DNA from 3 places in the Clostridium septicum genome. Region 1 is predicted to be linked to each of the others. Evidence: riboswitches for the same ligand, from Rfam matches in the RefSeq annotation. Region 1 holds a riboswitch; each other region holds the start of a gene.
What was found. Region 1 has a riboswitch for thiamine pyrophosphate ahead of thiD (bifunctional hydroxymethylpyrimidine kinase/phosphomethylpyrimidine kinase). Riboswitches for the same ligand answer to the same signal wherever they lie in the genome.

Region 1 (10,878 bases):
CTACTCTTCCTCTACTTCTTATACTTTTTGTATGATATAGTATCTGTTCAGCAAGAGTTGTTTTTCCTGCATCTACATGAGCTAATATTCCTATAGTTTTTCTCATTTGTCTTTACCTCTACATAATATTTATATAATTTATTATATAAAAAAAAGATATACAATAGATAGTCATATTAAACTATTTATTCTATATCCTTTATTTTAAATATATTATTTTATTATTTCTTTTTCCCTAACTAACATAATAGCATCCCTATTTAATATTATTAATAAAACTATTATGCATAAAATTAACATAATTAAATCTGTAATTGGTTGTGCATAAATAAAACCTGTAAAACCACCTACTAAATTTAAAATCAATATTAACGGAATATATAATATACCTTGTCTAGATATTGATAATATAAGAGCTGGTAATGCTTTTCCCATTGATTGAACACTTGTTGTACTTACCATTTGTGCTCCTACAAATGGTAAAGAAAGTATAAGTGCTCTTAAAATTATAGTTCCATACTTAACAACTTCTCCATCATTTATAAATATATTTATTAAATTATTTGCAAATACTCCAAATATAATAGCTAATACAACACCTATTGTTGAAGTTATTATTATTCCCTTTTTTATTACTTCTTTGACTCTTTCAACATTTTTAGCTCCATAATTATATCCTACTAATGGTTGACATCCTGAAGAAAATCCCATAAATATAAATGTTCCTATAGTCATTATTTTACTTGCAACTCCCATTCCTGCAACTACAACAGCTCCATAATATACTGCTATATTATTAGATACCGTTATAGCAACACTCATAAGCATTTGATTTAATGATGCTGGTAAGCCAATTTTTAATATTTCTCCTATAATTTTTTTATCAAATGAAAATAATTTGAAATTTATTTTAGTTACTGTTTTATTAGATAAAAATACATAGGCATAATATGCAAATCCTAAAAAATTACCTACTATAGTTGCTAAAGCTGCACCTGTTATTTGCATATTAAATGTAAATATAAATATTGGATCTAAAACTATATTAGCTACTGTTCCAATTAAAAGCCCCATCATAGATTGCATTGCTCCACCTTCTGCTCTAAGAAGTTGTCCTAATGCAAAATTACCCATTATAAAAACTCCACCTATTAACATTATTGCAACATATCTATATGTATAAATAAATGTTTCATTGCTAGAACCTAATACTATAACTATACTTTTTATAAATATTAATCCTAAAATTGTTATTATTAATCCTAAGCCTAAACATAAAACTAATGCTATAGTTGCTGTTTTATCTGCTTCACCTTTTTCATTTTTTCCAAGAGCTCTTGAAATATATGAAGATGCTCCAATTCCCATAACCCCTGCTAAAGCCATGAAAACTATAAATATAGGAAAAGAAATATTAGCTGCTGCTAATTGATTAGTATCATTTAACCTACCAATAAAATATGTATCAACTAAATTGTATAAGACTTGAACCATCATACCCATAACCATTGGTATTGACATTTTGAATATAGCTTTAGATACTTTTTCATTAGCTAGTGTATTTAATCTTTTTTCATTCATCTTTTTTCTCCTTATCATATCCTGCTTTTCTTCTAGCAAACTCTGCTATCTTACTTATAGAATCTATAAGTATTTGACCTTCATCTTCTCCATACTGATAAATTACTTTTTTAAGTTCCTTATACATTTCCTCTTCAACTGCTATAGCTATATCTTCACCTTTCTTAGTTAAGCTTAATGATATTTTTCTTCTATCATTATCACTTCTTTCCCTAGTTATATATCCAAGACTCATAAGAGTATCAACAACACCTGTAAAAGAACCTTTTTCTAATCCTACACAATTGCATATCATACTCATAGTATTTCTAGGGTGTTTATATATCATAACAATTACCCTTTCTTGTGTTTTATTTAAAGGTAAATTTAAACCACTTGTATCACAATCTTTAAGAATCTTTCTCATCCAATGATATACCATTCCTATATCATTTAATATTTTTGTTTCTTTCATAACACACCTCTGAATTAGTTAGAAATATAATAGTTAGTTTTCTAACTATTTATTATGTATTTAATATAATACTTTATTTCTTTAAAGTCAATACTATTTAATAATAATTATCTTTAAGAAAGATAGAATTTAAAAGTTCTACTGGCTTCATTATTTTATTTAGCCACCATCATGATAAGTTGATACATATATAAAACCTATTCTTGTTGTTTATATCCTAACATTTTATTACCTGTTTCTCTATCTATCAATGAAGTAGTAAAAGTATAAAAACCTATTGAATTTGAATAAAAATTTTTGTTTCGGTTATATTTATATACATAGAATCTTATTTTAAAATAAAAAGGAAGTTTAGACTTTCATGTCTAAACCTCCTTTTATTTCAAATTTCACTCTATAGTTCCCATTTAATTATATCTATTACACCTAATCCTTGTGGTGAAAAAATCATTACATTTTCTCCATTTAATTTAAACAAATCAGGACATCCCCACATATATCCAAATTTCCTATCTTTAGCAACAATTTCTTTATATAGCTTCCAATTATATAAATTATCTGACCTATATATAAGTAACGCACTTTTATCGTCTTTTGTCCTTGCTCCAAGAACTATAAAATAACCCCATAAGTAAGCCCGCTGCAACAGTAGCTGGTATAATTAGAACAAATATACAGAACCAATCTTAAACGCGTTGCACAATAAGAAGTACTAACTATATTTTTAGAAGTATCTATTTAGTGGCATACACTTTAAAGTTATATTCTATTTATCCACTTTTCACATTCAGCCTTTATGTCATTTGAGGCTAATATTGCTGAAACAACTGCATATCCTTCTATTTTACACTCTTTAATATCTTGAATATTATTTAGATTTAAGCCACCAATTGCAACTATTGGTATCTTAACTTTGCTTTTAATTTCTTTTAAAGTATCTATTGAAACATGTTTAGCATCTAATTTTGTATTAGTTCCAAACATAGCTCCTACACCTAAATAATCAGCTCCATGTTCCTTAGCCTTTTTAGCCTCTTCTAAAGTCCTTGCAGATACCCCTAATATTTTATTATCTCCTATTAATTTTCTAACTTCACTAGCTGGTATATCACTTTGTCCTACATGAACCCCATCTGCATCACATAATAATGCTATATCAACTCTATCATTTATTATAAATTTTACATTATAATTTCTAGTTAACTCTCTAAGTTTAATAGCTTTTTCTAAAAATTCCTTTCCTGAACAGTCCTTTTCTCTTAATTGAAGCATTGTTACTCCGCCCTTTAAAGCATCTTCTATAGATTTGTAAAAATCTCTACCTTCTAAAATGTCACCATCTGTAACTAAATATAATTTTAAACTTTCCATTATATACCCTTCCTAACATTAACACTAATTATTATAAGCCATATCCCAAAATTTCATTTCATATATAGTAGATTTTGTGAATATTTCTAATAACTTTTTCTTTTCATCCTCACTTGTTACATCTTTACATATTTCATTTATATAATCTATCCATTCTTTAGTAAAATCTTGGAATTCCTTTGAATTATATAGATCTATCCAAGGTTTATAGAAATTACCTTCTAAAGTATCCTTATATGTTTCTTTCATACATTTTCCTATATATTGATAACTCCAAGTACAAGGCATAATAGCCATAGCAATTTCTTTTAAATTTCCTGTTAGTGCAATACCTTTCATATAACTTGTATAACTTTCATTTGCTAATTTAACATCACATTTTTCTGTATCTTCTGGAGACATTCCAAAGCCTTTTAAATATTTTATATGAACAGCAGTTTCATCCTCCATAGTTCCCTTTATTGAATTATAATAAAATTTCATTTCTCCCATAGTTGTTGCTTTAATGACACCCATACAAAATATTTTTGAATATTCTTTTAAGTATAAATAGTCTTGAATTAGATAATCTCTAAATTTATTTTTATCCAATGTCCCTTCTCCCATTTCCTTAACAAATGGCTTTTGTAAAATTTCATCCCAAAGTTTCTTATTTTCTTTAAATAAATAATCTGTAAAGCTCATTTTATTTTACCCTCCCATATTTACTTAACTTTTCTTCATTCATTTCATAAACCTTATTCATTAATTCAGTTTTAAAGCTTCCTATAGGAATATTATTTTTATCAGCTAGTTCTCCACTTAATGCCATAGTAAGTACTCCCATAGCTGTAGCATCTAACTTATTATCTGATGCTCCTAAAAAACTCCCTATTAAGCTAGCCGTCATACATCCTGTTCCTGTAACAAATTTAAGTTTAGCCGTTCCATTTTCTATTTTTACTACTCTTTCTCCATCAGATATAAAGTCAACTTTTCCTGTAGCAACTACAACACATTCAAGCTTCTTAGCTACTTTTTTAATAAATTCTGTTATATCTTCACCATCATCAAAGGAATCAACACCTTTTCCTCTAACGTCGAATCCTCCTATATATTTAATCTCTGAAACATTTCCTTTTATAACATCAAATTTTATTTCGTTTAATAATCTATTTGTAAATTCCGTTCTTGTCTTTGTTGCAAAAACTCCTACAGGATCTAATACAACTGGCTTATTAAATTTATTTGCAGCCTTAGCAGCTTGTACAAACAAATCTAATCTATTTGAATTCATAGTTCCTATATTTATAACAATAGAACTTGCTATACTAACAATTTCCTCTACTTCTTCATAGGAATAACTCATTAATGGGCTTGCTCCAACTGCTAATGTTATATTAGCACAGTCATTTATAGTTACTTCATTTGTATAATGTAAAACTAATGGATTTATTTCTTTAACCTTATTTATTAATTCATACATTCTAAATATCCCCCTTTTTTAATGTTATTATTTATATTGAAACTTATAAAAATGATTTACAGGTCCAACTCCATTACCTATATCAAAACTATATCTTATAGCTTCTGTTATATATAGTTTACTTAATTCAACAGCTTTTTCTATACTATATCCTAAAGCTAAATATGACGTTATAGCTGATGATAATGTACAACCTGTTCCATGAGTATTTTTTCTATTTAGCCTTTCTTTCTTATAAATTTCAAAAGTATTTTCTCCTATAAGTACATCTACAGCATCACCATCTAAGTGACCACCTTTCATAAGTACATACTTTGATCCAATCTCTAGAATCTTTTTACCTGCTTCTTTCATATCTTCCAAATTATTTATTTTTACTCCTGATATCTCTTCTGCCTCCATTATATTTGGAGTTAACACATAAGCCATTGGTAAAAGATATTCTATTAAATTTTTCTTGGCTTCTGGTTTTAATAATGAATATCCACTTTTTGATATCATAACTGGATCTACTACTAAATATTTAGGATTATATTTTTTTAACATTTCCACTATCCCAAGTATTATTTCAGGACTTGATACCATCCCTATTTTTACCGCCTTTGGTTCTATATCTTCAAATACTACTTCTATTTGTTTTTTTATTATTTCATTGCTTAAATCTTCTACTAAAAATACTCCTTGAGTGTTTTGAGCTGTTATTGCCGTTATTACACTCATTCCATAAGTACCTATAGCACTAAATGTTTTTAAATCAGCTTGTACCCCCGCTCCTCCTGATGAGTCTGATCCTGCTATTGTTAAGGTTGAAATTCTATAATCTCTCATTTTGTTTTCTCCTTCTTTACTAATTAAAAGCATATAATTAATATTTTTCTATTAATTACATACTAGAAATTATCTATTTGTTTAAATAAAAACAGCTATATTCCTATCTGGAATATAGCTGTATAGTTCAGTTTATAAATATTGTACTAATTATTTTTTAATATTTAATAGCTTTCCTACGCTGGTATTATCCAGATCAGGTATAAGGGTTAATAGTTATAAACTATCTCTCAGCCATTAGGCACCCCTAGCAGTTATTCTATTTTATACCTTTATTATATTACTATAAATTACCTTGTCAACATTATTCTAAATTTTAAAATCTAAATAAACTAACTAATACACCTTTATTATTTTCTGTATAAGCATATTTAGTGTTAAAATCACTCTTAAGTTATCCATAATTTGAATATTGATATAAATTTATAAATAATAAAAAAGTAGACTTACTTTTTAGTAAATCTACTTTTCATTAAGTTAAATACTCTTTATGATGCTTCTGAATTTTCAAATTGGCTATTATAAAGAGTTGCATAGAATCCATTTGCTTTTAGCAATTCTTCATGAGTTCCTTGTTCTATAATATCTCCATCTTTCATTACTAAAATTAAATCTGCTTCTCTAATAGTTGATAATCTATGTGCTATTATAAAACTTGTTCTACCTTCCATAAGGTTTTCCATTGCTTTTTGAATTAAAACTTCAGTACGAGTATCTACTGAACTTGTTGCTTCATCAAGAATCAATATTTTTGGATCTGATAAAATAGCACGAGCTATTGTTAATAACTGCTTTTGACCTTGTGATACATTATTAGCTTCTTCATTTAATTCCATATTATATCCATCTGGAAGTGTTTTTACAAAATGATCAACATGAGCTGCTTTAGCTGCTTTAATAACTTCTTCATCTGTTGAACCTAGTTTTCCATATCTTATATTTTCCATAATTGAGCCATTAAATAACCAAGTATCTTGAAGAACCATACCAAATAGGTTTCTTAAATCATCTCTATTAAAATCCTTTATATTATGACCATCTATAAGAATTTCTCCACTATTTACATCATAAAAACGCATTAGTAGTTTTACAATCGTAGTTTTTCCTGCTCCTGTAGGACCTACTATTGCAACCTTTTGTCCTGGCTTTATTTTAGCATTAAAATTATTTATTATTGTCTTTTCTGGATTATATCCAAAACTAACATTTTCAAATGTAACTTGACCGTTAATATTTTCGATATTAACTGGATTTTCTGCAAACTGATCTTCTTCTTCTTCTTCTAAAAATTCAAATACTCTTTCAGCTGCAGCTGCTGTTGATTGTAATAAATTAGCTACTTGAGCAGTTTGAGCAATTGGTTGTGTAAAACTTCTTACATATTGAATAAATGAAAGAATATCTCCAACTCCTATTGTTTTCTTAATAGCAAGCCATCCACCAAGAATAGATACCATTACATAACCTAGATTTCCTATAAAAGTCATTACAGGCATCATCATTCCTGATAAAAATTGTGACTTCCATGCTGAATTATATAAAGTACTATTTAATCTATCAAACTCTTCTATAGCATCTTCTTCACCATTAAATGCTTTTACTATATTGTGACCACCATATACTTCTTCAACTTGACCATTTACATGACCTAAATACTCTTGTTGTGATTTAAAATACTTTTGTGATTTTTTTACTACTATTGATATAAATATCATGGATATAGGCAATATTAATAGTGCTGCAATTGTCATTATCCAACTAATAGAAAACATCATTATAAGTATCCCAATTAAAGTGGTAATTGATGTAATAACTTGAGTCATACTTTGGTTTAAGTTTTGACTTACACTATCTACATCATTTGTAACTCTTGATAATACTTCACCATGTGTTTTAGTATCAAAATATTTAAGAGGCATACGATTAATTTTCTCTGAAATTTCTTTTCTTAAATTATAAGATACTTTTTGAGAAATTCCTGACATTACAAACCCTTGTATAAATGAAAATAAAGCACTTATTAAATATAATACAAGTAAGAATAATAGAACTTTACCTATATAAGTAAAATCTATACCAGCTCCAGAAACTCCTGTAAGCTTTGTCATAAGTCCATCAAAAATCTTATTTGTTGCCTTACCTAAAATCTTAGGACCTATAATAGAAAAAGCTGCACTACCTATTGCAAAAACTACTACTAAAAGCATTGCCCATTTAAAAGGACTTAAATATTTCATAAGGTTTTTCATAGTACCTTTAAAATCCTTAGCTTTTTCGCCACCTCTCATGGCTCCACCCATAGGACCGCCACCAAAGCCTTTTCTCATACTAACTTCTTTTTTACTCATTAGATAGCTCCTCCTTTGAAAGTTGTGATAAAGCTATTTGTTTATATACTTCACAATTATTTAGAAGTTCATCATGTGTTCCAACTCCTACAATCTTACCTTCATCAAGAACTATAATTTTATTTGCATGTAATATTGTACTTATTCTTTGAGCTACTATTAATATAGTACTATCAGATATTTCAGTATTTAAAGCCTTTCTTAATGCTGCATCTGTTTTAAAATCTAAAGCTGAAAAACTATCATCAAAGATAAATACTTCAGGATTTTTAGCTATTGCTCTAGCTATTGAAAGCCTTTGTTTTTGACCTCCTGATACATTTGTACCACCTTGTGATATTTCTGTTTCAAATCCTTCTGGCTTTGCCATTATAAATTCATTTGCTTGAGCTATATTAGTAGCTTTTTTAACAGCCTCTTTACTTATATCTTTTCCACCATATTTTAAGTTACTTTCTATAGTTCCAGAGAATAAAACACCTTTTTGTGGAACATATCCAATCTTTTCTCTTAAATCATGCTGACTTACATTTTTTACATTTACTCCATCTACTAAAATTTCTCCTGATGTTACATCATAAAAACGTGGTATTAAATTAATAAGAGTTGATTTTCCACTTCCTGTACTACCTATAAATGCTGTAGTTTCACCAGGATTTGCAGTAAATGTAATATTACTTAGAACATACTCTTCTGCATTAGGATATTTAAATGAAACATTTTTAAACTCAACTAATCCTTTTTTAGAATTATTAAAGTTTTCAACCGTTTTTGGATCCTCTATTGCAAGGTTTGTTGTTAATACTTCATCTATACGTCCTGCTGAAACTGAAGCACGAGGAAGCATTATAGATACCATTGATATCATTAAAAATGACATTATTATTTGCATTGTGTATTGTATAAATGCCATCATATCTCCAACTTGCATTGCACCTGAATCCACTGCATGTGATCCATTCCAAACAATAAGAACTGTAATACAATTCATTATAAGCATCATCATAGGCATCATTATAGACATTGTACGATTAACAAAAAGGTTTGTTCTTGTTAAGTCTTTATTTGCCTTATCAAATTTCTTTTCTTCATGCTTTTGAGTACTAAAAGCACGAATTACTAGCATACCTGTTAAAGTTTCACGAGTTACAAGATTAACTTTATCTATAAGCTTTTGAACTGCTTTAAATTTAGGTATTGCAACTCCAAATAATACTATTACTAAACTTAATATTGAAACTACCGCAACTGCTATTATCCATGCCATAGATGTATCTGTATTAAGAACCTTTATAATTCCACCTAATCCTAATATTGGCGCATAAAACACTACCCTTAAAAGCATAACCATAAGCATTTGTATTTGTTGAATATCATTTGTACTACGAGTAATAAGTGATGCTGTTGAAAATTTATCTAACTCTGTGTTTGAAAATGATACAACCTTTCTAAATACCTTTCCTCTAAGGTCTCTACCAAGTTTTGCAGCAACTCTTGCACCTAAATATCCTACCGTTACTGTAGCTGCCATACTAACTAAAGCTATAGCAACCATTATTCCCCCAGAATAAAGTATATAATTGCTTTGAATTCTGTCTGTGTTTATTCCTATAGCATTATATTCATCTTTTACATATGACACTGCTGACTGAATAGCTATGCTATCTGGAATATCTTTTAACTTTTCATACATATCATTTTTAATAGAATCTAACTGTTCTTTAGGCATTCTTTTAAAAAGTGTTATAATATCCACACCATCCGGAATATTAATGCTTTCACCCATTCCGAACCCCATATCCTTATTATCATCATTGTTTTCTTTTGATTTTTCAATGCCAGATAATATTAAAATAGGCTTACTAACTATTAAATTTAATTCTTCAATCTTCTCCTTGTCCTTTACATCTAGTTTATATAAAGGCTCATTAGAAAGAGCTGGATATTCTTTAACCTCTTTATCATATTCACTTTGTGAAAGAGTATCTTTATCTAGTAACTTATAGCTTTTTTCAACTCTATCTTTATCTTCATTTTTTACAAATAGAAGCAGTTTATCAAACTCACTTTTTCTAATTATATCTGGTGCTGCATTTTTAACTCCACCTTGTTGTATTCCAATATTAACTATATTAGAAGTATAATCTGGAAGAGATAAATCACAAACTGCTTGAATTACTAGTAATCCAACTATAAGTAAAATTGAAACTACTGAATTCTTTAAATATTTAATTAACTTTAACATTAAGTCATCTCCTTTCATACTTAAGTGCTATATTCTATTTTTTGATTTTTTAGGATTTATATACTTTAAATAAATTATATATACTTCCTATTTTATATTAATTATATTTTTATAACTATTATAAGTCAATAACTATTTTCTTGATGAAATCCATTATTTAGTTTATAATAAACTTATAAACAAAAATTTTATACATTTATAAACTTTATAAAAAACCGTTATGAAAAGGAGAATTTAGATGGATACTGTTGACTTAACAAAATTATCTGACGCTTTATTTAAAATGCTATTTCAATTGAACAAAAAAGTATTTAATCAAGATGAAATTATAAAAGGATTTCCCATGCCACCTTCGCATGTAAAGGTTATATTCCATCTTGCTCATACAGGTCCATCATCTGTTTCACAAATAGCCAAAACTCTTTATATATCAAAACCTAATATGACACCTATTATAGATAAATTGATATCTGAAGATTTTGTTACAAGATATGAAGATCCTAATGACAGACGAATTATCAGAGTTGAATTAACTAAGAAAGCAAAAGATTTATTTAAAGCTCAAAAGCAAAAAATTAAAGACATG
Region 2 (10,878 bases), 450 kb from region 1:
ATTATGATACTTATTGGGCACCTAATAATTCAGATAAGACTGGTAGTATAGAAATTAATTTAGGTGAAGAAAAAGAGTTTGATGTTATTAATCTTCAAGAATATATACCACTTGGTCAAAGAGTAGCAGAATTTGATATTGAAGTATTTGAAGGTAATGCATGGAAAAAAGTATTTGAAGGAAAAACAATAGGATATAAAAGACTAGTTAGAATCCCACCTGCAACAGCATCAAAAATTAAAATTAATATAAAAAGGTCGTTAGCAACTCCTTTAATAAATAATGTAGGGGTGTATAAACAACCTACGAATATAGAATTACCATCAGGACCACCAGAAGGATTAGATTTCTTAAATGATGGAAATAAAGGAAGTGGAATTGGAGAATTTAATTTTAGTAATGGATGGGTTCATGAAACTCTTGATAGGGATAGAGGAGGGGATTCCCATTATACAACAACAACAGGTGCAACCGTTAGAATAAAATTTAATGGTACTAAATTTTATTTATCTGGGGCTAAAGATCCATCTCATGGAATAGCAGAAATATCAATAGATGGTGCAGAAGCAGTTGACGTTGATACTTATTCAGAAAATAGAATAAACCAAAGTATTTTATATGAATCACCAGATTTAGATGATGGAGAACATGAAGTTGTTATTAAATGTAGTGGAAGAAAAAATCAAAACTCAAGGGGCGTGGCTATTCATACAGATGGAGCCTTTATATTAAATAATGGTGGAAAAGGTATGTTTGAAATGGAAGAAATCTCTTATACAGTTAAAGAGAATATAGGTAAAGCTATATTTAAGGTTATAAGAAAAGGTGGCAGTACAGGAAGAGCAGAGATAAACTATGAAACATTACCAGGAACTGCATTAAATGCAAAGGATTATCAAACATGGTCAGGAACATTGGCATTTAACGAAGGAGAAAAAGAAAAGACTTTCGAGATAAATATAATAGATAATAAAAATTTAGAAGAGTCAAGATACTTCTTTTTAAAATTAAGTGATCCTATAGGTGGAGCTATATTGGGATTTGATACGCAATCAAAGGTAACTATAGAAGATGATGAACTTATAAAAATAGAAACAGCTGATGTAGGAGATGAACTTTATAAGTTCAATTTAAGTAATGGATGGAATCAAGAAAGTGGAGGAATGTGGACTAATGATATGAATTCAACATTTACAATAAAGTTTATTGGTAGAAAAATATCATTAGTAGGAGCAGTGGATCCTAACCATGGGATATTCCAAGTTTCTATAGATGGAGGAGAATATGTAGATGTAGATCAATATGCTGAAAGTAGAAAAACTAATGTAACTTTATTTGAAAGTGAAGAGTTGGCATATGGAGAGCATACTTTATCTTATAGATTAAAGGGAGAGAATTCACATGGAGGTAGGCCAGATGGACAGATAACGTATGCTTTGGTTGATGCAAGCATGGCAGAAGTGGAAATGCCAGGAGACTTTAATTCTAATGGTAAATATGATATAGGTGATGTTGCTTTAGTATCAAAATATTATGGACAAAATAAAAAAGAATATGACTTAAATAAGGATAATATTATAGATGAATATGAAGTGAATTTTATAACTGATAAGATTTTAGAGTAAATTATATAGAATAAGTTGTAATAATATAAAAACAGTCCTGAAAGAATATTTTCAGGGCTGTTTTTAATATACTAGAATAAGTGAGCTACTAGTTTTCCATCTTGTTCAAATAATGTAACTGTATAAGAATTAAACGGAACTGCATAAGCACCAACTTTAGATATAGCAACTCTTATTTTTAGAGTTATTCCTGTATTTGTTTTATTGCTTGGTCCTTCAAATGTAACAGTATCCAAAGAAAGGGCCATAGCTTCGCCTTCAGACATATGCATTTGATTTCTAAGAGATTCTAAATCAGCTTGTAAATTAGTTTTATCTACTTCAGTAATTGGAGTAATTCCATTTTTATTAGAAGAATCAAAAGAAACTAGATGAGTATATACTTCTGGATTTTCATTAACATATTCTGTTAATAAATCCTTAGCAAAATCTATTTCCTTAAATTCTCCAGCAACATAAGGATATTCTATATTATAAATATCTGTTGATTTTTCTATAGTTTTTATATCTTTAGAGGAAGTATAAGTTTTTCCAAAAGCATCAAATGATACTATAGGCTCAGGAGTATTCTCTTCTTCTTTAGGCTTTTCAGGAATTTTTTCTTCAGTACTAGGATTATTAGAGTTAGCTTCATTATTAGATTTAGGACTATTACAACTAACTAGAGTTATTAGCATAAATGATGATAAAATAATTGATAATGTTTTTCTTATCATTATAAAATTCTCCTTTGCAAATAAGTTATGTAAATCTATATTATAATAACATATTTTGGAAGAGATTTGTTGGGAAAATATTATATTTGTAAAAAAAGTAGATTTAAATTATCGTAAACAATTTAAATCTACTGTAAAAAATATTTATAAAAGGTTTTTAAAATTTGGTTTCTGTAAATCTTTAAGATGTTCGGCAGAATATCTTAATAGATGAACTGAAGATAAGGATTCGGCTCTATCATTTCCTTTAATATACAAAGATAGCTTTAAAGATTCATTCATTAATGTATCATAATCAACATGATTTAAATAAATAGCTGGAATTGTACTTTTTTCTTTTATAAGCCCTAGTAATTCTACAGCTTGGTCATAAGCAAATGATTTATCATTATTATCTAAAGAATCTTCTATTTTTTCACATTTAATAATGATTTCATCACATAAAGAGATAAAATCAGTATCAAGATAAAAGAGAGCTCCTATTAAAAGAAGAAAAAGCATTATTGAAATAATAGTATTTTTCATTGCTTACACCCCTTTTCATAGTCATCATAAAGTTGATATATAAATTTTCCAGTAGTATCTGTCATTGCAAGTAGAACTTTATCTATAGAATCGATTTTGTGTTTTTTTAGTTCGTTTTTTACCCACACTTTATTTTTCCCAGAAGAAGTCAAAGCATTGTTATTAACTTCACCATCTAATACGTATATAATTGGCAATCTAGGCTTAGATTGATTTTTTGAAGAATTAGATTTATTACTATTAGAGGTATTAGTTTGATCGCTAGAGTTTCCGTTACTATTAGATTGTGTATTACTACAATCAGTAGAATTTGAAGAGCTAGAAGAGCTTTGAGATGTCAAAAATGAAAGTTGACCATTATTTTCCAATATAGCATACTCTATTTCGCTAAGATCAAAATATCCTGCTAGTCTTAGTTCTTCCATAAGCTCATCAAGATTAATTTGTTGTTTTTTTAATGCAGAAAAATTTACTTTTCCACGACAAATTAAAATACTTGGTTCACCTTCTATTATCTTTCTAGCTAATTGACTTTTAAGCTGTAATTGGGTTAATAAAGTTTTTACAAATAATAAAGTGATTATTGGTATAACACCTAAAATTAAGGGTAATCTGGTATCTTGCATTGGTAATGCTGCTAAATCTGAAATCATAATTGTTATTACAAATTCATATGGTTGTAGCTCACCAATTTGTCTTTTTCCCATAAGCCTCATGACAAATACTACTAATGCATAAAGTATAATAGTTCTTATAAGTACTATAAACATTTTACCAATCACCTCTCTAAAGTAGTATTTCATAGGATTTGTATTTTTATTCTAAAAATTATGGTTATAATAGATTTAGGAAAAAGAGTTTTTAATTAAGTTGTTTGATTTGGTTACTTTTTTCAAATCGTAGTATAATATACATAAAGATTGATTTTTTATATGTAGAAATGTATTAAATCTGGAGGGATTTAAATGAGAATTTTTAAAATTTATTATGAAAATAAAATCTTAGAAGTAGGAGAAGAAACTACTTTTAAGGATTTTTTAGAGTCGAAATTAAAGTTAGATTATCATGATATAGCTTTATGCAGATTAAATGGCAATTATCATGAGTTAAGTAAGAATATAGAGGAAAGTGGTAATTTAGAAATATTAAAATTTGATAGTGTTATAGGAATGAAAATATATTCAAGAACACTTCAATTTATATTTATTAAAGCTGCTTTAGATTTGTTTGGAAATTCAAGAATAACAATTGAGCATAGTATAAATAAAGGATTATTTGGAGAAATTCACAAAGAAGAAGTTTTAAGTAAAGATGATATTTTAAAGATTAAGAATAGGATGATTGAAATAATAAAAAGTGATATTCCTATAAAGAAAGTAAAGATTAAAAAAGAGAAAGCAATAGAAATATTTAAAAACTATGGAATGGAAGATAAAGTTTTATTGTTAAATTATGTTAATTTTGAAACAGTAAATTTATATAATTTAGATGGAAGATATGATTATTTCTATGGTCAAATGGCATATTCTACAGGGATAGTTAAGGCTTTTGATTTAATGTATTATGATCCAGGTTTTATTTTAAGAACCCCTGAAGAAAAAAACTTAAATGAGTTACCACCATATAAAGAAAATAAAAAGTTAGCTCAAATATTTCTAGAAACAGAAAGATGGCTTGATATATTAGAAGTGGGTGAAGTAGGTTCTTTAAATAAAAAAGTAGATAGTAGTGAAGTTAAAGACCTTATAATGATATCAGAAGCTTTACATGAGAAAAAAATAGCTAATATAGCAGATATGATAACTAATAAGAAGGAAACTAAAGTTGTTCTTATAGCAGGTCCAAGTTCATCTGGAAAAACAACATTTGCAAATAGATTAGGAATTCAATTAAGAGTAAATGGCTATATACCAATACCTATATCTTTAGATGATTACTTTGTAAATAGAGAAGAAACTCCTTTAGATGAAAATGGGGAGCCTGATTTTGAAAGCATATATTCTTTAGATTTAGAATTATTTAATAAAGATTTAAATAAATTACTTCATGGAGAAGAGGTAGAGATTCCATCATATAATTTTAAAAAGGGTAAAAGAGAATGGGTAAATAATAAATTAAAGTTACCTCAAAATGGCATAATAGTAATAGAAGGAATACACGGACTAAATCCAATACTTACTAAATCTATTGAAGATAAAAATAAATTTAAAATTTATATATCAGCATTAACACAATTAAATTTAGATAATCATAATAGAATTGCAACTACTGATATAAGAAGAATTAGAAGAATGGTTAGAGATTATTTATCAAGAGGATATGGGGCAGAAGAAACATTAAAAATGTGGCCTTCAATAAAGAGAGGAGAAGAAAAAAATATATTTGTTTATCAAGAAGAAGCAGATGTAATGTTTAATTCAACTCTAGTTTATGAATTATGTGTACTAAAAAAATATGCCTTAGAAGAGCTTGAAAAAATAAAGCCAGAAAGTCCTGTATATATACAAGCAACTAGATTAAAAGCATTTTTAGGATTTTTCAAAGAAATAGAAAAAGAATCTGTTCCTGAAAACAGTATTTTAAGAGAGTTTATAGGGGGAAGTATTTTCTATAAATATTAATTATGAAATTCTTGTAAGATACAAAAAAATTTCGTAAACTTAATAATATAAATTATTATTTGAAAACTAATTTTCAATAATATTATTACGATTTTAGATAGTTAAACTACTTATGATAAGGAGAAATATTATGAAAGATGTTGGTGTATTTGATATAATGGGGCCAATAATGATAGGTCCATCTTCCTCTCATACTGCAGGAGCAGCAAGGCTTGGAAAAGTTGCTAGAGCTGTATCAGAAGGTGATATAAAAGAAGTTAGATTTTTGTTACATGGCTCTTTTGGAAAGACGTACAAAGGACATGGAACGGATAGAGCTTTAGTAGCTGGAATATTAGGAATGGAACCTTCTGATATTAGGTTAAGAGATGCGATTGAAATTGCAGAAAAGCAAGGGATAAAAGTAAGCTTTGAAGAAGCTGATTTAGGAGATGCTCATCCCAATACAGTTAAGATATTAATTAAAGGAAAAAAAGAAGAGAAATATGAAATAATAGGATCATCAATAGGTGGAGGAAGCATTCAAATATCAGAGGTAAATGGAAATAATGTTGAATTCACAGGTGCTTATCCCACATTAATAATATCTCATATGGATATACCAGGTGCAGTATCCAAAGTTACAGCAATTCTTTATAAAGATGATATAAATATAGCATTTATGAAGGTTTTTAGAAGTCAAAAAGGAAAAGAAGCTACTATGGTTTTTGAGGTTGATCATTCAATGCCAAAGGAAATGATAGAAGAAATAAAAAAGATAGATTCAATAAAAAAAGTAATAATGATTAATCCGGCAAAGGATGGTGAATGATATGTTTGCAAGATCAGGAGAAGAATTATTAGAAATTTGCAATAATGAAAATATAAATTTAAGTGAGTATGCTATAAGATTTGAAATGGAGAATAATGAATTATCAAGAGATGAAGTTTATGAAAAGATGAGAAAAAATCTTGAGGTAATGAAAGTTGGAGCTATGGAAGGCAGAGAAAAGGCTGTTTATTCTGTAAGTGGACTTATAGGAGGAGATGCATATAAGCTGCAAAAGTACTTAGAAAGTGGTAAGTCTTTAACAGGGGATACAATGATAATGGCTATGGCTATGGCTTTATCATCTTCAGAGGTTAATGCTTCTATGGGGAAAATTGTGGCATGTCCAACAGCAGGATCTTGCGGAATAGTTCCATCGGTTATCTTATCAGCAGGAGAGAAATTAGGGAAAAATGATAAAGAACTTATAGAGGCATTGTTTGCAGCATCAGCAGTTGGGATGATTATAGGGATGAATGCAACACTTGCCGGCGCAGAAGGTGGATGTCAAGCAGAATGTGGCTCAGCAGCAGCAATGGCATCAGCAGCAGTAGTTGAAATGATGGGAGGAACTCCTAAAATGGCATTAGATGCAGGGGCAATTGTTCTTAAAAATGTTTTAGGTTTAGTTTGTGATCCAGTTGCTGGACTTGTTGAAATACCATGTGCTAAGAGAAATTCATCAGGAGCAATAAGTGCTTTATGTACAGCGGATTTGGTTATGGCGGGAGTTGAATCAAAAATTCCATTTGATGATACTGTATCGGCTATGTATAAAGTTGGAAAGAGTTTACCAGCTGCTTTAAGAGAAACAGCTCTTGGTGGAGTGGCTATTACTAAAGCTGGACTTGAACTTAAAAAGAAAGTATTTGGAGAAAAGTAGAGGTTAAAATTAAATTAAAGTTTATTTAGAGCTAGGGGAGCTATGTTTTAGCTGAGATTGAAAATAAAATTTTCTAAACCCTTGAACCTGATATGGCTAGAACCATCGTAGGAAAGCACTAATAATTTATATATTATTATGTTTAATTAAGGTATAGCTATGGCTATACCTTTTTTATTAATTTAGAATTAAAGGAGAAAAAATGAACAAAGAAAAAATTTCAACAAAAAAACTGGCATTAAGTGGTATATTAGTAGCTATATCTACTATATTAGGTACATTTTCAATACCATTTTTAGGAGCTAAAATATCACCAGTACAACATTTTATTAATGTATTATCAGCAGTTACTATAGGACAGGTTTATGGAGTAGGAACTGCATTTGTAACATCATTATTAAGAAATATATTGGGGACAGGTAGTTTACTTGCATTTCCAGGAAGTATGATAGGGGCATTTTTAGATGGATTCATATATAGTAAATTTAATAAAGTAGAAGGTGCTTTAATAGGAGAAATCATAGGAACTGGAATACTAGGAGCTATAGTAGCATTTCCAATAGCATCTATAATTTTAGGAAAGGATGTAGCGTTGTTTTTCTATGTAGTTCCTTTTTCATTAAGCTCTTTATTTGGTGGGATAATAGCATATATTTTAATTAAAATACATAGCGTAAGAATTTTATTAAAAAAAAATTAGACAAGCATATAAAGTTTTAACATATCTAAGTACATTAGAATATTATAAAATAAACTTAATATTTGTTCCTATTTTAGAGAGGGAAAAAATATGCAAATTAATATAGAGGCTTTAACCGATATTTTAGACATTCAAAAGGATAGCAAACCTCTTATACATTGTATTTCTAATTTGGTTACTATAAATGACTTAGTACAAAGTATTTTATGTTACAGCGGTAAGCCTATAATAGCTCAGGGAATAGAAGAAGTTAATGAAATAGCTTGCAATTCTAAAGGATTGTTATTAAATTTGGGAACATTAGATAGTAATAGGGTAGAAGCAATGGAAAAATCACTAAAGGCAGTAAGAAAGAAAAATATTCCAGTATTATTAGATATAGATGGAATAGACATGTCTTTTTTTAGACAAGATACAGCTTTAAGGTTTTTAACAAGATACAATATAAATATAGTAAAGGGAAAACTCTCAGAATTTAAGAGGTTAGTTGATAGTGAAAGTAATATAAATAATATTGATTCCATTGACATAACAATAAAGGGAAATTGTGAAATAAGATCAGAAATAAAAAATGTGGCAAGAAAATTTAGAAATATAGTGGTGGTAGTAGATAAAGAGTATTATGTAACAGATGGATTTAGTGAATTTTTTATAATGAATGGAGATGTAATATTTGAAAAAATATATAGTATTAATACTATATTTAGCGGATTAATTGCTACTGGCATGGCGGTAACTTCTACAAAGGCAGAAATGATAAAAGCGATTTTAGTAGCAATTGTAACTATAGGTGTATGCCAGGAGTTAGTATTGCAAAAGAAAAAGGAAAGCGATGGATTAATTATTTTAAAACAACACTTATTTGATGAGATATTTAATATAAAAAAGGAAGATTTAAAGAAAATGGGAAATATAATATATGAGTTTAAAAGATAAAAAAATTTATTTAATTTTTTAGAAGTAAGTGATGCTAAAAAGTATCACTTACTTTTTTGTAAAATAAATTTAATAAAATTAGTATATTGTAATAATACTTACAGATATATGTATTATTACAATATACTAGTTGTAATTCAATTAAATTGAAGTAATAGAGAATTTCGAATGTTTATTTTATGTTTTTATAAGTTCATCTATTAATATGATAAATCACAAAAAAATTAATACACATATTATATAGTATAACGAATATATCAAATTAAGTAGGGGATGAGAGAGTATTGAAAACTAAAGATGAGAAGAAGCAAGAGAAATCTATTATTTATAAAGAGATTATTTCACCAGATAGTTTTATAAATAAATATGGAAATAAAGAGTATGTAGTAGAAGGAATCGGATCAAGTGTAAGTTGTATTATGAAAATAAATAAATCTGAAGATAAAATAAGTAATATGGTTATAGATATTATTTTTCCAGAAGGAATGAGCTATATACCTGAAAGTTTTGTAATTGGAATATATAAAGAAAAAGACTTAAAATGGTTACGAAGTAAAGATTTCATAAAAATAAAGGAAGATAAAATTATCTTAAATATTGGAAATACTAATAGTTGTTATTATGTGTTTTATAACCTTAAGGTTTGTGAAATTAAAAAAACTTATCTGGATAAAACAATAATAAATTATAATAATATAACTGATAGTTTAAGTTTAACTATAAAGTATAAATTAAATTCAGGAGTATTAAACGCCAATAAAAGTGTAGTATTAGAAGATTTAGATGATAATAAAAATAAAAGAATAAACTACAATATGGAGTTTAAAAGTTATGGGTATTTTAATGAGAATTATATATTTTTTAGTGAGAAACTTGATAATAATATAAAAATTTTATCAGTTGATGTACCGGATAACTTCACTTATAAAATAGAGGACGATAATACAATAACATTTTTTAATGATAAAGGAGATATTAATTACGGAGATCATTTTAATGTTACAATAATTGCAAATGTAGATAATATATTTATTGAAGAAAATATTAATAATATAAATAAAAACAAACTAGATAAAAATATTAATAATAGATCAAATATTCTATTATCAGACGATTTATTTATAGAGGATAATAGCAATATAATAATTCAAGTTGTAAATAACTCAGAAGGAGTAATTAATTAGAATTTATGGATAGTTATAGTGTTGATATATAAGATATTTATACTATAACTATTTTTCTATAATTTATTTAGCAAATATTAATTAGACAATTGCAATAGTATTAATATTTATATAAAAAAACTTATTAGTTTAAATAATAAGCAAAAAAAGAGCTATTTTTACAAATTAAACTATAAATTAATAAAAATAATTTAGTTAATAGCAATTTTTTATCTTTATTCATAAGTTAATTAGTAGAAGAGAAAATTCTATTAGAAATGATAGGAGAGTTTAAGTAATATATTGTTAAATTGTATAATTTGTCAATAAATAATTTGTAGAAATTATTTAAAGTGACTTCGTAAGTATAGAAGTAATGCTCTCATGAAAAACAATTAAAAAGTAACTAAAAGGGGAATGAGATCATGAAACCAGAGACAAATGAAACTGAAAAAGAAACTAAAAATTTGGAATCAACAAATTTTAATTCAAGTTCAGGAGTTAAACAATTCACTATTAATCAAGGACAAACAACACCATTAAATTTAACTATAGCTAATAAACCAATTCAGGGATCATTGGAAATAACAAAAATAGATGCTATAACTAAAGCACCGTTACAAGGAGCAACATTTAATGTATTAAATTTAGCAGGAAAAGTAGTAGGAACGGGAACAACAAATAGTAAAGGTAAGTTAACAATAAATAATCTTCCAGCAGGAAACTACACTTATGTAGAAACAGTAGCACCAACAGGATATGTACTAGATAGTACACCAGTACCATTTAGTATAAAAACAAATGGGCAAGTAGTAACAGCAAAGATAGTAAACCAAGCAATAGAAGGATCTTTAGAAATAACAAAAATAGATGCAATAACAGAAGCACCATTGTCATGTGC
Region 3 (10,878 bases), 930 kb from region 1:
AGAAAACTGATAATTTAACTAAGAAATACGATTTTATTTATGGAGCATTAGGAATTCATCCTGAAAATGCAAATGAATTTAATTCTAAAGTTAAATCTGAAATAATAAATTATATAGAGCAGAATAATAAGATATTAGCTATAGGAGAAATAGGACTAGATTACTATTGGGATGAAAATCCATCTAAAGAAGTACAAAAAGAAGTTTTTAGGGCTCAAATGCAAATGGCGAAGGAATTAAAATTACCAGTTGTTATTCATGATAGGGAAGCACATGGAGATACCCTTGAAATAATAAAAGAATTTCCAGAAGTAAATGGTATTGTTCATTGTTTTTCAGGTAGTGTTGAATTTGCAAAAGAATGTGTAAAATTAGGTTATTATATAGGAATAACAGGGGTTGTAACATTTAAAAATGCTAAAAAAATAGTAGATGTAGTAAAAGAAATTCCTGTTGATAAGTTGTTGGTAGAAACAGACTGTCCTTATATGGCTCCTGTACCTAATAGAGGAAAAAGGAATAAATCAGACTATATAGGATATATAATAGAACAAATAGGAGATATAAAGGAAATTAATCCCAAAAAAGTAAATTTAAAGTTAAATCAAAATTTTAGAGACTTGCTTAAAAATAAAATATAAAGTAAAATTAGAACTATAACACAATATTTACTAAATTTGGAACATAAAGATATATAAGATATTTTTGGAAGAACAAAATCTACTTTAAGATAATAGTTATAATAACTGCTTAAAACTAATGCTATTATTTATTTTTTTTATTTAAATTTAATTTATGCACAGGGTGCATTTTGTAAGCAGTTTAAATAGAGCAAGATGTGTCATATTTGACAAACTATAGCATTTCAATATATAATGCTAAAGACGCTCTTGCCAAAGGAGGTAAAGTAGATGGTAGAAAAATATAAGGAATACCTGAAAAAAAATTTTTCTAACGGTCCAAAGGCAAAAATATTGTTAGGTGTTATAGTTATAGGCATTCTAGCAGTAACGTTCATTAATATGAGAAAGACAGTAACGGTAAGTATAGACGGAAAAGAGGAAACTTTTGTCACATATAAAGGGACTGTTAAAGATGTATTAACTACTAAGGGAGTAGAAATTGCTTCTAAGGATAAAGTTAAACCAGCTTTAGATAGCAAAGTAAAAGAATACACTAATATATCTATTAAAAAAGCTATTCCTGTAGAATTATCTGTAAGTAATAAAAATATTACTATTGATACAGCAGAAGATACTATAGGTGATATGTTAAAAGCAGAAGTAGAAGAACTAAAGAATGAAGGAATAGAATATAAAGAAGGTGTTGATGAAATTACACCTTCAGTTGACACAAAAATTGCAAAGGATCTCAAAATACAAATTGTTAAAGTTCATATAAAGGAAGAAATAGCGAGAGAAGCTATAGCCTTTGATGTTGTAGAAGAGAGTGATGCAAATCTTGATGTTAGCGTAGAGGAAGTAAGACAAGATGGAGCTGCTGGAGAAAAAGAAGTTGCTTATGAAGTAATTTATAAAGATGGCAAAGAGGTATCCAGGAATATAAAAAGCTCTAAAGTTATAACAGAACCCGTTAATAAAATAATTGTACAAGGTACAAGACAGAGTTTTGCTAGTAGAGATGGACAAATATTAGATTATAAAAAGCTAATATACTGTGAATCAACAGCGTATTACGGTGATGGAATAACAGCAACAGGTACTATACCTGTAAGAAATGTAAATGGTCTAAGTACTATATCAGTTGACCCAAGAGTAATTCCTCTAGGATCATTAGTATATGTAGAGGGATATGGAAAAGCTATAGCATCAGATACAGGTGGTGCTATAAAAGGTAATATAATTGATGTTTTCGTGAATTCACACGATGAAGCCTTTAGCTGGTGGGGAAGAAGATATGACGTACCAGTTTATATTTTGGCTTACCCAGGAGAATGGTAAAAAGGTGCTCTTAAGAGCACCTTTTTATTTATTTAATATAAATTTGACATAATATCCATATAAGGATAAATTATAATTAAATAGTAAGATTAAGATGAAGTTATAGTTAGGAAAGGAAGAGAATGTATTGATTAAAGAAGTTATAGTAGTAGAGGGTAGAGATGATATAACTGCAGTAAAACAGGCAGTAGATGCTGAAGTTATAGCTGTAGGTGGATTTGGAATAAATGCGAAAGTAATAGATAGAATAAAAGAGGCACAGAAGAGAAAAGGAGTTATAGTATTAACAGACCCGGATTTTGCAGGTGAAAAAATTAGAAGTATAATTTCTAAAAGAGTAAAAGGAATAAAGCATGCTTATATAGCACAAGAAGATGGAATTAAAGGTGACGATATAGGAGTAGAAAATGCTAAGCCCGAAGTTATAATAGAAGCTTTAAATAGAGCTAAAATATCGGAAGAAGTTATTGAAGAATTTTATACATCTCAAGATATGTTTTATTTTAAATTAACAGGAGATACTAATTCTAAACAAAGAAGAATAATGCTAGGTAAGGAGTTAGGAATTGGTTATGGAAATGCAAATCAAATGTTAACTAGATTAAATAAGTATTCAATAACTAAAGAAGAGTTTATTACTGCTATACAAAAAATAGACAAAGAAATGGAAGGAAATAAGTAGTATGGATATACAAGATGTTAAAACAGCAGAACTTGTTAAAAAGTATAATTTTAAGTTTTCAAAAAGCTTAGGGCAAAACTTTTTAATTGATGATTCTGTACCAAGGGATATAGTAAATGGTGCTGAAGTAGATGAAAATGACTTAGTAATAGAAATAGGTCCTGGAGTAGGAACTTTAACTGCACAATTATTAAAGAGGGCTAAAAAAGTTGTAGCCATAGAACTAGATAATGATTTAATACCTATATTACAGCAGGAGATTGGAGATAATCCTAAGTTTACATTAATACATAATGATGCTTTAAAGGTAGATTTCAATGAAATAATAGGTGAAGAAAAAAGTGTTAAACTTGTAGCTAATTTACCGTATTATGTTACTACTCCTATAATAGTCAAGCTTTTAAAAGAGGATTATAAGTTTAAGTCATTAACTATAATGATTCAAAAAGAAGTTGCAGAAAGAATGAATGCAGAACCAGGGAATAAAGATTACGGAGCGCTTTCATTATTAGTTCAGTATTATTGTAATACTAGTATTGTAAGAAGAGTACCACCACAATGTTTTATACCAAGACCAAAAGTGGATTCGATAGTTATAAGATTAGAGAGACTTGAAGAGCCAAAAGTTAAAGTTGAAAATGAAAAGTTATTTTTTGATATAATAAGAAGCTCTTTTAATATGAGAAGAAAAACTCTTTGGAATGGAGTTAAAAGCCTAGGATTAGATAAAGAAAAATTGGAGATAGCTTTTGAAAATGCAAATATAGATCCTAAGAGAAGAGGAGAAACTTTAAGTATAGAAGAATTTGCATGCTTATCAGATAAAATAAATGAACAGTTCTAAAAAATTTAATTTAAGAATAATATAATAGTGCCTAAGCGTATTAATGAAAAACTCGCAAGATTTTTAATGTATGTTAAAACTCTTGCGAGTTTATTTTTGAACATATTTATATATGGTAAGCATATAATATATTGAATTAATCTAAAATGGAGGTTTTAGAGGTTTGGCACAAATAAATAAATTGTATAGAAATTTTATTATTTTACAAGAAGATGAAAGAGGATATTCAAATTCTAACGATAAAACCCTATCAGGCTATTCTAAAATAGAAGCAAAGGGAGAAAAGTGTAAAGTATCTTTTTATGCTCAAAACCTAAAGGTTAATGATGACTATTGTATTATGCTTATATGCAATAAAAAGGATTCAAAAAAACTTATAAACCTAGGAAGCATTAAGGTTTCAGAAGGGGGAAAAGCAGAAGTTACAAAAGAATATTTTGTTGATAACATAGCTGGAGTTGGAATATCATATGACAAAATATCAGGTGCAGCAATAGTTAAGATGAAAGATGGTATTCCTATATTCATAATGTGTGGATTTATGAATGGTGAACAGCCATCAGATAATTGGAAAAATTATAAAATAATAAAATCAGAGGAAATTGTAGCTAAAGGAAAGTTAAAAATGCAATCTACAAAAAAAGAATATGAAAAAGATAAATGTAAGGAAAAACAAAAAGAAAAGAAGCATGAGAAGGAACATGAGAAGGAATCTGAAAAAGATAAGAAAAAAGAATGTAAATGTAAATGTAAAAGAGAAGATGAAATACAAGAATCAGAATATGTAGAAGTAGAAAGCGTAGAAGAAATAGAAAATGTAGAAGAAGTAGAGAATGTAGAAGAAGTAGAGGTTATAGATCCTACTTTAAATAGAGAAGAAAATGAAGAGGTTAAAAAGACAGAGGAAGAAAGCAAAACTAATAAGGATATAACAGAAGAATTAAAGGAAGAAATAAGAAATGAAATTAAAGATGAAATTAAAGATGAAGTTAGGAGTGAAATTAAAGAAGAGCTTAAGGAAGAAGTTAGAAGGGAAATGGCAGAAGAAATTAAGGCGAAAGAAGAAAGAAGTAAATTTGATGAATATGAAGCAATTGTTGAGGAAAAATCTGATGTTTTTGAAATAAGAGGTAGCGTTGGAGAATATTTTGAAGGAATTGCTATTGGATTTGAGCATTATAGAGGCTTTAAAGAGATAAAAAATTGCAAGTGGTATAAGGTTCAAGTTAATGATTTATATGAAATGTGTAATATGTCAAATTACAATAAATACACAGTTGCATATTACCCAATGTTGAATTATTATCCTTATATTAAAAAATATGGATATTTTATGTTGGGATATAAATGTGACAAGGAAGGTAACTTAAAATATATAATTTATGGAGTTCCAGGAAAGAAAGATAAGAATGAACAGCCATATGAAGGAAAAACAGGTTTTGTAACTTGGATAAGTGATGAGGATAAAGATAGCATAGGATGCTGGTTGATGTTCTATGATTTTAGAAACTCAACAGTTGTTGTACCTATGAAATAGTATATAAAATATTAGAGACTGTACTTAATAATTCCTAATGAGTATTAATAAAAAGAAAATCTATATTTTTACAGTCCTATTATCACTTATGTTTATCCTAGTATGTATGAAACAATTATTTAAAAATGATATAAGAAAAATAGCTCTTTTAAATAATGAAATAAGAGCTTTTAAAGAAGTGGATTTAGAAAATGGTAAGTATAAAATAGTATTACCGGAAAAATGGTCTGTTAATGAGAGAAATAAAAATATAGATGGTGTTGAGTTTGAGGCAACAATTAATGATAATAACAAAATAGATGGTACTATTAGCATTTTAGATGGAGTTAATGACTTAAATAATATTCCAGACACTATATTCAAGGATGTTAAAAATAGAAAATGTAAAGTATATGATGAGTATGGTGTTAAGTGGCATGTATTAGAATATAAAATGCCATATGATAATAAGTACAAAAATATATGTTATTTCAAAGAATACTCTAAGGGAAAGATTCTTATAATAAGTTTTCATTTTGATGAAAGCCAGTATAAACCAAGTATAAAAGTTGCTTTTGATGAAGTAGCTAAAGGATTTAGATAGTTTATAATAAGATTTGCCATTAAACAATTAAAGTATTATAATTTAGTTATAATTAGGAGAAGTTTAAACTTCTCCTAATTACTTATAAAGAATAAAAATACATAATAAAATCTTTAAAAAAGGAGATTACTATTTTGAATAGAAAAATATCGGTATGTATATTATTGATTATATTAATTAGTTTAAACTTCGTTGGTTGCGACTCTATAGATAATTTAAAGACAAAGTTTGGGGGGAAAAATGAGTATTTTGAGTATTTGAATACGGCTAAAAGTGATAAGATAAGTATTCAAAGTATCAGAGATCCAGGATTTAAGTTTATAGTAACCGATCCTAAGGCTATAAAGGATATGTATGAACTTTTATCTAGTGCTAAAATAGCTGATAAAAAGGCTGAGTTAGACCCAGATTATATTTTTGAGATAAATGTTGGTGATGAGGTAAAAAAATTCTATTATGTAGTGGGAGCATATGAAGGAAATTTTTATGATGGAAATACTAATTTTACAGTTTCAAAGAGGTTGGATGAAGGTATAATACAGAATTTATCAATAATAAGAAAGCCTAGAGATTTTGAATATGTATATTATAGATCAATTCTAGACGTTTTAGAAATGAAAAAATCTGGATTAAATAATGGAGAGTATAAAATAGGCATAAATATTCAAGGTGATATTGATTGTCTAAAATATGTATTTTCAACTGATTTGAAAGATTTTTTAAAAAATGCAAGAAAAATAAATCCAAATGTAGATTTAGTAAAAAATAATTCTAATGAATTTGATGTAGTTATTACTATAAAGAATAGAGGTTATAATAATACTACATATAAAACTAATATAACATTTGAAAATAAAAAGGATAAAATAAAAGAAGAGTTTTATGTAATGGCAACTAATGAATTTAAAGAGTGGGCTATTGATATTTATGAAGAAGAAAATTTACCTAAAGCTATAAAAGCAGAATGGTAAGAGGAGGAGAAAAAATGGGAAATTGTTCAACATGCCCTAGTAAGGACAAATGTACTTCAAAGACAAATGGTGAACCATCATGTGGAAAGGTGACACCTAATTATGGAATAATAAAAAATATAATTGGAGTAATTAGCGGTAAAGGTGGAGTTGGTAAATCAACAGTAACAGGTATATTAGCAAGTACTTTAAGAAAAAAAGGTTATAATGTAGGTGTATTAGATGCTGATATAACAGGTCCATCAATGCCAAGATTTTTTGGTATAAATGAAAAAAGAGCTATGATGCAACCAATAGGAGAGACAGGTGTAAAATATTTTCCTGTAAAAACTGAAAGTGGAATAGAGGTTATGTCAGTTAATCTTTTAATTCCAAATGAGGATGATCCAGTAATTTGGAGAGGTCCAATGGCTACTGGAGTATTATCACAATTATTTACAGATACAAACTGGGGAGAGTTAGATTACTTATTAATTGATATGCCACCAGGAACTTCAGATATAACACTAACTATAATGCAAAGTTTTCCTTTAACAGAACTAATAATAGTATCAACACCTCAAGATATGGTTTCTATGATAGTTAAAAAAGGAATTGTAATGGCCAATAAAATGGGTGTTCCTGTAAGAGGAGTAATAGAAAATATGGCATATATTACTTGTCCAGGATGTGATACAAAGATTAAAGTATTTAGTAAAAAATCAGCAGAAGAACATGCGGAGTATTTAGAATTACCTTTATTAGGAGAGCTTCCTATAAATCTAGATCTAACTGAAGCTTTAGAACAAGGAAAAGCTGAAGAATATGTAAGAAATAATGATTTATATTCATTAATATTTGAAGGTCTATATTAAAATACATAACTCCTTTCTAATTAGGGAATATTAATACTGAATTAATTTAGAAAGGAAGAGAGTTATGAAAGCAAAAGTAGATAAAGATACGTGTATAGGATGTGGATTATGTCCATCAATATGCCCTGAAGTATTTGAAATGGATGATGATGGAAAAGCTGTGGCAAAGGTTGCAGACGTTCCAGATTCAAATGTAGATGAAGCTAAGGATGCTGAATCAAGCTGTCCAGTAAGTGCAATTATAGTAGATTAGAAAAAAAGTTCTACCTTAAATTATTTAAGGTAGAACTTTTTTATTTATAAAATTTTAATTTAAACTTTGAGATTTATTAGATATATTATTTATAATCCTGTTAAAAGGTAGCAAGGAAATAATGATTAAACAAATTACTAGCTCACCGCCAACAGCAAATCCATTAACAGCTAAAGAGTATATAGCAGGTGACCATCCAGCAGGTGCAAACTCTCCAAAGAAAACATATCCAGATATAAAATGGAATACAAACTTTAAAGACATTCCTACTGTAGTTCCAAGCATTCTATTATTTTTAAAATATCCAGCAAATCCTACAGCCATATATGGAAGTGGATAGTCAAATAAAACTTGGATAGGATGAAGTATATAAGGATTTAATATTAAACTTATAATACCGAATAAAAATCCTGTTAATAATCCTATTTGAGGTCCATACATATAAGCAATTAATATTATAGGAACCATGCTACCTAGAGAAATACTTCCGCCTCCATTTGGAAGAACATATAGTTTAATCATGTTCAAAATAGTAGCAAGAGCAAGATCAATACCTATTCTAGTCATTATTTTAGCATTTAATTTAATGTTTTTAAATTTAATTATTGCTAATAAAAGCAGGACACCACCAATAATTGTTATAAGTGATAAAGGATTGTCCATTAATGTTGAAAAACTTTCTTTTAAATTTGACATAAAAAAATACCTCCTTATATTAATGCTAGGAGATATAAGATAAAAAATACACAAATGGTATTTATAAATATCATATATTAGCTTCCCTACGCTGGTATTATCCAGATCAGGTAAAGGGTTAATGTAATAAACATCTCTCAGCCAAAGGCACCCCTAGCATTTGTTAAATATAGGTTATATTTTAAAGTTTTTTCTAAAAAAAGTCAACTATATTATCTTTGTAAATTTTACCAGCATGATTATTGCAGTAACCAAAACTTCCAGATTGGCAAGATACATTAATATTACTACCTATTAAATTATAATTTCCAACTTCTGATAAGGGAAGTTTTATTATAGTATCATCTTCTAAGCAAACAAAGGCTTCAGTACTACTATAATCTATAATTTTACCTTTCAAAACTAACACCACCTAATTTTATTAATAATATTAGTTTGTTCAAAAGAGGTAATAATAATTCAAAAAAATACTGAACAAATATAATTATTTATTCAGTATTTATTAAATCTAAATTTTTTGAATAGCTAATCCAACCATACCTGGACCTGAATGAACAGCAACCATTGCCCCAACTGGCATAATTCCCATAAAGTTAACGTTATCTAATGATTTTATGGATTCTGAAAAAGCTAATACTTCATCCATACAGCCACCTTCAAGAACCCAAACATTGCATTTAGATTCATTAAGATGAGATTGTAAAATCTCAATCATCTTAGATAAAGATTGTTTTCTTCCTCTTACTTTATTAGAAGCGTAATATACACCATTATCGTCTACTGTTATAATTGGTTTTAAATGAAGAAACTGTCCTATAGTTCCAGCTAGTCTACCAATTCTTCCACCTTTTTTTAAATATTCTAATGTATTTAAAGTAAAATATCCTGTTATATTTTCACGGATTTTAGGTAATTCCTTTATTATATCTTCAAATGATTGTCCATTTTTCACTAATCGTGAAGCTTCAAGAACTAAAACACCCTGAGGAAAACCTATTATTTTACTATCATATACATATGATATAAGATTTGGATGTTCTTCTAATGCTAATCTGAAAGCATTAAATGTTCCAGATAATCCACTAGAAACTGAAATAGCTATAACATGAGTATAACCCTCATCCTCTAATTTTTTTAAAACCTTTTCAGAGGTTTTAGGACTAGGTAGAGATGTTGTAGGGATTTCTATAGGAAGCTTTTTATAAACTTCTTCTGGAGTTATTGTTATTTTATCCTCAAATTCTTCATTTGAATAGATAATCCTTAGAGGAAATAAATGTATATTATTTTCTTTTAATATTTCTATTGATAAATCAGATGCACTATCAGTTAAAATTGCTATTTTTTGCATATGTATTTATGGCCCCCTTTCTAATTATATTAATTATATATCATAGTTGATAACTATATCAATATTGATATAGTTAAATTTAAAATAAATTTAATTTTAAGTTTATATTTTTATTATCTGTAAAATTTATTTTATAATAAGGTGTAATTATTGGATTAAAAAAAGCGCCAAAAAAGACGCTTATAAATATAAATCCTTATAAATTATTTTAAAAACTTTAAGTGATTCTTCAATTTTAGGTTTTAATAATGATTTTCTATGATTGTATTCTTCTAGTCCTTTTGGTGTTAGGGAATAAAATTTCTGAAATTTTTTATGAGGATCATCCCACTTACCTATGACATATCCTTCTTTTTCTAATTTTTTTAATAAAGGATATATTCCCCCAGTACTAGGAACCCAGAGTCCTTTGGTATTCTCTCCTATTTTATGAGCTATTTCGTTTCCATTAATAGGTCCTAAAGTTAAAATGTGAAGAACATAGATAGGTAACAAGCCTTTAGTAAAAACTTGACCTACAGATTCTTTTTCTTTCTGAATTTTTTTTAACTCAGCTAATTTTCTTTTATATTCTTCGTGAATTCTTTGTTCTTCTGCTTTAATATCTTCAATATTACTAAAGCTAAGATTATTCATATTAATTTACCTTTTGAATAGCTAATCCTATTAAGCCTGGTCCCGCATGAACACCAAGAGCTGGACTAATTTCAGAAATCCCAACATTTAAAATATTATCTAATTTAAGTAGTGTTTCTAAGTAGCTTTTAGCAGTTTTAAGAGCGCCACCTTGAAGAACCCAAACATTACACTTGCTTTTTTCTAATTCTTTTTTTAGGATATCTGTAAGCTTTGTTAGAGCTTGCTTATGTCCTCTTGCTTTACAAACAGTATAATATACACCATTTTCATCTACAGTTATAATAGGTTTTAAATTAAGAATTTCACCTATAGTTCCTGCTACCCTACCAATTCTTCCACCTTTTTTTAAATACTCTAATGTATCTATAGTAAAATAGCCTGTTATATTAGAATGAATTTTAGGTAATACCTCTGTAATTTCTTCGAAGGATTTTCCTTCTTCTATTAATTTGGCTGTTTCTAGTACTAATAGTCCTTCTGGAAAAGCTAATATTTTACTATCATATA

Region 2: it holds a riboswitch for thiamine pyrophosphate, as region 1 does, so the genes downstream of both, thiW (energy coupling factor transporter S component ThiW) here and thiD (bifunctional hydroxymethylpyrimidine kinase/phosphomethylpyrimidine kinase) in region 1, are expected to answer to the same signal.
Region 3: it holds a riboswitch for thiamine pyrophosphate, as region 1 does, so the genes downstream of both, thiT (energy-coupled thiamine transporter ThiT) here and thiD (bifunctional hydroxymethylpyrimidine kinase/phosphomethylpyrimidine kinase) in region 1, are expected to answer to the same signal.

Annotation. Positions count from the first base shown of each region.
Region 1 is NZ_CP023671.1:2,812,285-2,823,162, reverse strand. It holds gene CP523_RS12930 (GTP-binding protein) at 1-106, opposite strand, end outside; gene CP523_RS12925 (MATE family efflux transporter) at 214-1,581, opposite strand; gene CP523_RS12920 (MarR family winged helix-turn-helix transcriptional regulator) at 1,574-2,035, opposite strand; gene CP523_RS12915 (glycoside hydrolase family 32 protein) at 2,430-2,681, opposite strand; gene thiE (thiamine phosphate synthase) at 2,795-3,406, opposite strand; gene tenA (thiaminase II) at 3,431-4,090, opposite strand; gene thiM (hydroxyethylthiazole kinase) at 4,092-4,871, opposite strand; gene thiD (bifunctional hydroxymethylpyrimidine kinase/phosphomethylpyrimidine kinase) at 4,899-5,699, opposite strand; TPP riboswitch at 5,856-5,958, opposite strand; gene CP523_RS12885 (ABC transporter ATP-binding protein) at 6,188-8,047, opposite strand; gene CP523_RS12880 (ABC transporter ATP-binding protein) at 8,040-10,292, opposite strand; gene CP523_RS12875 (MarR family winged helix-turn-helix transcriptional regulator) at 10,531-10,878, shown strand, end outside.
Region 2 is NZ_CP023671.1:2,359,157-2,370,034, forward strand. It holds gene CP523_RS10825 (alpha-L-fucosidase) at 1-1,625, shown strand, start outside; gene CP523_RS10830 (hypothetical protein) at 1,697-2,341, opposite strand; gene CP523_RS10835 (DUF4363 family protein) at 2,486-2,866, opposite strand; gene CP523_RS10840 (YetF domain-containing protein) at 2,863-3,636, opposite strand; gene CP523_RS10845 (nucleoside kinase) at 3,832-5,487, shown strand; gene sdaAB (L-serine ammonia-lyase, iron-sulfur-dependent subunit beta) at 5,618-6,298, shown strand; gene sdaAA (L-serine ammonia-lyase, iron-sulfur-dependent, subunit alpha) at 6,300-7,178, shown strand; TPP riboswitch at 7,202-7,309, shown strand; gene thiW (energy coupling factor transporter S component ThiW) at 7,381-7,878, shown strand; gene CP523_RS10865 (hydroxyethylthiazole kinase) at 7,969-8,814, shown strand; gene CP523_RS10870 (hypothetical protein) at 9,099-9,998, shown strand; gene CP523_RS10875 (SpaA isopeptide-forming pilin-related protein) at 10,403-10,878, shown strand, end outside.
Region 3 is NZ_CP023671.1:1,877,873-1,888,750, forward strand. It holds gene CP523_RS08315 (TatD family hydrolase) at 1-641, shown strand, start outside; gene CP523_RS08320 (3D domain-containing protein) at 912-1,961, shown strand; gene rnmV (ribonuclease M5) at 2,089-2,643, shown strand; gene rsmA (16S rRNA (adenine(1518)-N(6)/adenine(1519)-N(6))-dimethyltransferase RsmA) at 2,645-3,487, shown strand; gene CP523_RS08335 (hypothetical protein) at 3,651-5,024, shown strand; gene CP523_RS08340 (hypothetical protein) at 5,131-5,607, shown strand; gene CP523_RS08345 (YhfM domain-containing protein) at 5,739-6,578, shown strand; gene CP523_RS08350 (Mrp/NBP35 family ATP-binding protein) at 6,593-7,432, shown strand; gene CP523_RS08355 (ferredoxin) at 7,497-7,685, shown strand; gene thiT (energy-coupled thiamine transporter ThiT) at 7,740-8,381, opposite strand; TPP riboswitch at 8,448-8,546, opposite strand; gene CP523_RS08365 (hypothetical protein) at 8,575-8,781, opposite strand; gene CP523_RS08370 (DegV family protein) at 8,890-9,732, opposite strand; gene CP523_RS08375 (PadR family transcriptional regulator) at 9,913-10,368, opposite strand; gene CP523_RS08380 (DegV family protein) at 10,370-10,878, opposite strand, start outside.